DNA from 2 places in the Dickeya dadantii NCPPB 898 genome. Region 1 is predicted to be linked to the other one. Evidence: predicted binding sites of a transcription regulator. Region 1 holds the regulator's gene; the other holds the start of a gene.

Region 1 (3,416 bases):
GATCATTACCGAGGTCGTAGTGCTCCTTGACCACGAGCCGGGCCCGGCGGCGAGACTGCCGGTTGGTCAGCCGTGCCATCAGGATCCGTAGCGTATCTTGCCAACTGTGAGGAAGCCGTTTTTCCAGTCCGGCACTTAACACGCGGTGGAAAAATATGTCCAGCCGTTCACATTCCCACCAGCCATCCATATAACTTTCGCCCAATCCTAGCGAGCCTTCACGTAGTATGCGTTTGTACATACCGGGATTTTTGACCTGAATATCAAACGGGCGTGAACCGTTAATGACGATGTCGGCAGCCGATAGCATTTCATTGACAATCCGGAACCAGGATAGGTTAGCTGCATCCAGCTCCTCCACATAAGATAAACTCATAACTTCTCCCTACCTTGCCGGAAAATACCTGTGCAAGGAACACATTAGACAAATGTACCCACAGAGGGCATTCGGTGGACTCAATCCATCGTCAGCCCTTGGATGTCCCAGAGGAAATAAGAGAAAAGCGGTACGAAAGGCGTCTATCCCTGGCCGTAAGAAAAAGATGCGGCGGTCAACAGACCGTATAGAAACGAAGGCGATGCGTGATGCCGAAAGCATCGTCTGCTCATAATTATTGTCGTTAAAGACAGTGAGGAGTGTATGACTGCTTTAACCCGACGACAAGAATTCGTTGGGTTAAAGCAGCACGTTAAGTCATGTGTTCAGCTGCGATAGCACGCGTCGTCGCCATGTGTGGCGCGGGATGCCGCCTGATTGAAGAGCCAAACCGAGATATAACAGAATCGTCTGAATTTTAACGACGGTAATCGAGGAACGGGCCGTCGGCGACGGAGCGGCGTTCGATCAGGGTCGGATGCACTTCGATGGTCTGGGCTTCCTCACGTTTGCTGGTAATGCGGTCGAGCAACATGGAAAACGCCGCCTGCCCCAGCCGCTCCTTGGGCTGGTGAATGGTGGTCAGCGCCGGGGTAAAATACCGGGAGTGACGAACATTGTCATAACCGATCACCGAAATATCCTGCGGTACGCGCAGCCCCAGCTCGTCGGCGGCGCAAATGGCGCCCATCGCCATGATGTCGCCGCCGCAGAATACCGCCGTCGGCCGCTGTTTCTGGGCCAGAATCTGGTGCATCGCTTTGTAGCCGGATTCCGGTTCGAAGTCGCCCTGAACCACCCATTCTTCCCGTAGCGGAATGTCGGCTTCTTTCAACGCTTTCAGGAACCCCAGGTAACGCCCGCTGCCGGTATTGCGCCCCTGAGAACCGGGAATGGCGCCGATGTCGCGGTGGCCGCGCTCAATCAGGTAACGTCCGGCCATATAGCCGCCGGCAAAGGCGTTATCGATGATGGTATCGGTAAAATCGCTGTGGGCTTCGCCCCAGTCCATCACCACCATCGGGATATGGCGGTAATCCTCCAGCATGGACAGCAGTTCCGGCGGATATTCGGCGCACATCACCAACAGGCCGTCGACTCGTTTTTGCGCCAGCATGGAAAGGTAGGCGCGCTGTTTGTCCTGATTATTATGGGAGTTGCACAGGATCAGCGTGTAGCCTCTGGCGTAGCAGCTGTTTTCCACCGCTTCGATGATTTCGGCGAAATAGGGCGCCTCGCTGGATGTCGCCAGCAGGCCGATGGATTTGGTGTGGTTGACTTTCAGGCTGCGGGCCACTGCACTCGGCGAATAATGCAATTCATCGATGGCCGCGCGCACCGCAGCCTTGGTCTCTTCGGCGACGAAACGTGTTTTATTGATCACGTGTGATACGGTTGTGGTCGAAACGCCCGCGCGTTTTGCCACATCTTTGATCGTTGCCATCTAAAGTGACTCCTGAACTCATCTGTTACAGTAGGTTGTCTGTTACAGCAGTAAATATGTTGTTAATCGTTTGCCTGCGTGAATTCATCTCCTGCCGGACAACAAGGCAACATTTCAGGAGGAGACATGCCGAGGTGTGTAGCTTGAGGGGAGGGCTGACGCTTCGACCAACGCAGTGTATACAGTAAACTGCGGATTTTGGCCGATTTAGAGCAAAAGTGGAAGAGGCAATTCGTTTTATCTCTGTGACGCAGAAAGCGGTTTTTTGACGCCGCTCGGGTGATAATACACCTATGCTTTATGATGTTTCCCCACCTGCCGGGATCGGGGTTTGATTCAGACATGACGGGATGACGGCGATCATCGGTCACATACAGGAGAATACTATGGATACTAATTTGAAAATGTCGCTGTTCACCACAGTGGCTTCACTGGCAGTGATCATCATCTTTAGTCTGAGCGCGGTGCTGAACTGACGGCGTGGCGCTAACGGCGCCTGGATCGTCAGCGACACATTCGTCGCTGTCAACGGCAGGTACCAGAAAACGGCTATCGAAAAATAAAAAGGGGCGCGATGCCCCTTTTGCCGTATTTGGATAGCGTCATTCCAGCGGAAGCGCTTTAACGCATGGTAATTGTTTAACGCATGGTAATTGTTTAACGCATCGTCTTCGGCGTGACCACGCGACGGGCGCCGACGTAATGATCCTGCCAGTAGTCTTCGCTCAGCTTGCTGATTTTGATATCAGCGCCGGAACGCGGCGACTGGATGAAACGACCATTGCCGAGATAGACGCCTACATGGTCGGCAGCACCGCGGTTGGTTATCCGAAAGAACACCAGGTCGCCGCTTTCCAGTTCGCTTTTCTTGATAGGCGCGGCGTCGCGCAGATGGAACATCTCATTGGCGGTACGCGGAATCGTGATTTTCACCACATCTTTATAAGCGTAATACACCAGCCCGCTGCAATCGAAACCGGAGTAGGGGGTCGCACCGCCCCAGTGGTAGGGTTTGCCGATCTGGCTCATCAGCTTGTTCATGGCGGTCAGTTTGGCATGCTGATAGCGCTTTTGGTGAGCGGCGCTGATGGTCAGCGAGGCTTTATCTTGCTTGCCTTTTTTGCTCTTGCCGTGTGGTGATAGGGTAGCGGTTTCGTCGACGGCGGCAGGTTTGCCTTTTTTATTTGCCGTTTTGGCAATAACGGTTTCATGCGTCTTGTGACTGCTCTTCGCCTGTGCCGGAGCGTCCTTTTTCGTGGTTTTGCCGGCTGGCGTTTTAGCCTGCACGCTTTTTTCCTGCGTCGGTTTCTTGCTGGTTGCGTGGGCTGAGGTCGTGGTTGTCACCGGTTTTTTATCGTTGTGCGGTTTGACGTTTTTATCGTGAGCGGCGGTGGGTTTGGCAGGCGCGGTTTTGGCGGTTTTTTCCGGCTTTTTGTCATGAGTGGGCGCCGCACCCTTTTTGGTATTTTTAGCAACCTTGCTTTTTTTGGATTCCTCAATAGCTTTATTCGCCGTTTCCACGCCGGTTTTGCGCGGAAAAACCGCAGCGCTATGTGGATTAGCCTGTGCCAGGTTAAAAAACAGGTTACTGAAAAA
Region 2 (3,416 bases), 570 kb from region 1:
GCGCTTAGCGCCAGCGTGGGTTGCTCATCACGGAATATTTGCCGCTGCCCAGTAACGCAATCACGATACCGGCAAAGAAGTAGACCGCAACGCCTTCGATTCCCCATGCCCCTGTTTTATCAAGGGTGAAAATCGCTTCTGGATGCGCCAGCGAGAACGCCGCGATCATGGTGAAGGAGAAGGCCAGCGCGGCAGGACGAGTCAGGATGCCCAGAATCATCATGACAGGTGTAATCACCTCACCGACAAACACGCCATAGGCGATAAACCCAGGCAGGCCGTGCTCCGCCAGCATTCCCTGAATACCGCCGACGCCAGCGATCAGCTTATGAACACCGTGGAACAACATCAAGATACTGAATGACAGTCGCAAAACCAGCTTGCCGCAATCCGGTTTGTCTAACAGCTGATTAATCCGGTCCAACATAATTTACCTACCTGTATGATTATTGAGTGAGCAACGTGTTAACGAGAGTGACTATCAACTACAACAAGGATAAGTTTAGAAAGTAAAAAAACATATCGAAATGAAACTAGTTATTGATTTAGCGCAATAAAAATATATTTCAAATAAATTCAATTAAGTATATAAACTTAATGAGTTTATTTGAATCAGATTCCAGGCTCGTTTCCTCATTTCTCCGCCGTCTTCGCCCTGTGCTGACTCAGCCATTCACTTATGTTATAAGAGCGCTCTTGGCGACTTGGCGCCTCGGTGAATATCTCTCATCATTCTGTGTACTATGGCTAAGTAAGGTTCATCTATGATTACGTTTCATACCAACCACGGCGATATCGTCATCAATACTTTCCCGGAAAAAGCACCGGTTACCGTGGAAAACTTCCTGAACTACTGCCGCAGCGGTTTTTACGATAACACCATCTTTCACCGTGTGATCAATGGCTTCATGATCCAGGGCGGCGGCTTTGAACCCGGCATGAACCAGAAAGGCACCAACGCGCCGATCAAAAACGAAGCCAACAACGGTTTGGGCAACAACCGTGGCACGCTGGCCATGGCCCGCACCAACGATCCGCATTCAGCGACCGCCCAGTTCTTCATCAACGTGGTGGATAACGATTTCCTGAACTTCAAATCTGAAAGCGTAAACGGCTGGGGCTACTGCGTGTTCGCCGAAGTGGCGGAAGGCATGGACGTGGTCGACAAGATCAAAGCCGTGTCCACCGGCCGCAGCGGTATGCACCAGGATGTACCGAAAGAAGACGTGATCGTCACCAGCGTAACCGTCAGCGAGTAACGCCGGCTGCATGACCACGCTGTTTATTAGCGATCTGCATCTGAGCGAACAGGAACCGGCGATCACCGCCGGTTTCCTGCGTTTTCTGCGTGAAGACGCGCCCGGCGCCGACGCGCTCTATATCCTCGGCGATCTGTTCGACGCCTGGATTGGCGACGACGACCCGGCCCCGCTGCACGCCACGGTGGCGCAGGCGTTAAAGACGCTGACAGACAGCGGCGTGCCCTGCTATTTCGCCCACGGCAACCGCGACTTTCTGCTCGGCGCACGTTTCGCCCGCCAGAGCGGCCTGCGGCTGCTCGCCACGGAAACGGTGCTTGATCTGTATGGTCGTCGCACGCTGCTGCTGCACGGCGATACCCTGTGCACCGACGATCGCGCCTACCAGAACTTCCGCCGCAAGGTGCATAACCCGCTCATCCAGCGGCTTTTTCTGTGGCTGCCGCTGTCGCTGCGTCTACGCATCGCCGCCCGCATGCGCGCCGCCAGCCAGCAGGCTAACCAGCATAAGTCCATGACCATTATGGACGTCAACGCCGATGAAGTGATGGCTCGTCTGCAGCACCATCAGGCCACGTTGATGATCCACGGCCACACCCACCGCCCGGCGATTCATCCGATCGATCAGGCCGGCGTGCGCGCCGAGCGCGCGGTGTTGGGCGCCTGGCATCAGCAAGGTTCTCTGCTGCGGGTGACCGCGGACGATGTCCGTCTGATTTCATTTCCGTTGTAACGCGACGTTTACACTGATTTTCCCCATTAACAGCCCATTTCATCGCCACGCAACCGTTTTCCTCCCTTCTGGCTCATGGTATGCTCTACGCCCTCGCGACCTGTGGCTCTCCGGTTTCAGGTCGCCGTTGTACCGCGCAATGACCGCATCATGCACGATTACTGTCATGCACGATTATCGACATGAATCACCATCGTCATGCAAACCACAGGAGCATTACAGGCATGTCATCCAACGCTGCCCCGGCGAAAATCGCTATTGTCATGGGTTCAAAGAGTGACTGGGCCACCATGCAGTTTGCTGCAGAGATCCTCACCGCGCTGAATCTGCCCTATCACGTTGAAGTCGTCTCCGCACACCGCACGCCGGACAAACTGTTCAGCTTCGCCGAACAAGCGGACCAGAATGGCTTTGACGTCATTATCGCCGGCGCGGGCGGCGCCGCTCATCTGCCGGGTATGCTGGCGGCCAAAACCCTGGTGCCGGTGCTGGGCGTTCCGGTGCAGAGCGCCGCGTTAAGCGGTGTCGACAGTCTCTATTCAATTGTGCAGATGCCGCGCGGCATTCCGGTCGGCACGCTGGCCATCGGCAAAGCCGGCGCCGCTAACGCCGCCCTGCTGGCCGCGCAGATTCTGGCGCGTCACGACAGCGAGCTGGCTGTTCGTCTGGCCGCCTGGCGTCAGGCGCAGACCGACGAGGTGCTGAACCATCCGGATCCGCGGGAGGATGCATGAAGCCGGTTTGCGTACTGGGTAACGGCCAACTGGGCCGTATGTTGCGCCAGGCCGGCGAGCCGCTGGGTATCGCCGTTTATCCGGTCGGGCTGGATGCGGAGCCGGAATCGGTGCCGGTGCAACACAGCGTCATCACCGCTGAAATCGAACGCTGGCCGGAAACGGCGCTGACTCGCCAGTTGGCGCAGCACCCCGCGTTCGTCAACCGTGATATTTTTCCGCGCCTGGCCGATCGCTACACCCAAAAACAGCTGCTGGACGAACTGAATCTGGCTACCGCGCCCTGGCAGCTACTGGCCTCGGCACAGGAATGGCCGGCAGTATTCGCCTCGCTGGGCGAACTGGCGATCGTTAAACGCCGCGTCGGCGGTTATGACGGCCGCGGTCAGTGGCGTATCCGTCCCGGCGAGGAACACAGCCTGCCGGCCGACTGCTACGGCGAGTGCATCGTCGAACAGGGCATCGCCTTTTCCGGCGAAGTGTCGCTGGTCGGCGCACGCAGCGCAAAAGGCGACTGCGTATTCTACCCGTTGACACACAACCTGCATGAAGACGGCATCCTGCGCACCAGCGTGGCATTGCCGAAACCGCAGCCGCACCTGCAACAGCAGGCGGAACAGATGCTGTCGGCAATCATGCATCGCCTCGGCTACGTCGGCGTGATGGCGATGGAATGCTTCGTGGTGGGCG

The links. Region 1 encodes PurR, which represses purine synthesis genes. Its sites were predicted from a motif close to CANGCAAACGTTTGCNTG; they were not measured.
Region 2: the regulator PurR is predicted to act here: its motif matches at 2,039-2,056, upstream of purE (5-(carboxyamino)imidazole ribonucleotide mutase).

Annotation. Positions count from the first base shown of each region.
Region 1 is NZ_CM001976.1:2,832,870-2,836,285, reverse strand. Features, by position in the region: gene cfa (cyclopropane fatty acyl phospholipid synthase) at 1-376, opposite strand, end outside; gene purR (HTH-type transcriptional repressor PurR) at 795-1,820, opposite strand; gene cydH (cytochrome bd-I oxidase subunit CydH) at 2,207-2,296, shown strand; gene DDA898_RS12910 (C40 family peptidase) at 2,478-3,416, opposite strand, start outside.
Region 2 is NZ_CM001976.1:3,407,152-3,410,567, forward strand. Features, by position in the region: gene DDA898_RS15295 (DoxX family protein) at 5-427, opposite strand; gene ppiB (peptidylprolyl isomerase B) at 765-1,259, shown strand; gene lpxH (UDP-2,3-diacylglucosamine diphosphatase) at 1,270-1,992, shown strand; gene purE (5-(carboxyamino)imidazole ribonucleotide mutase) at 2,217-2,726, shown strand; gene purK (5-(carboxyamino)imidazole ribonucleotide synthase) at 2,723-3,416, shown strand, end outside.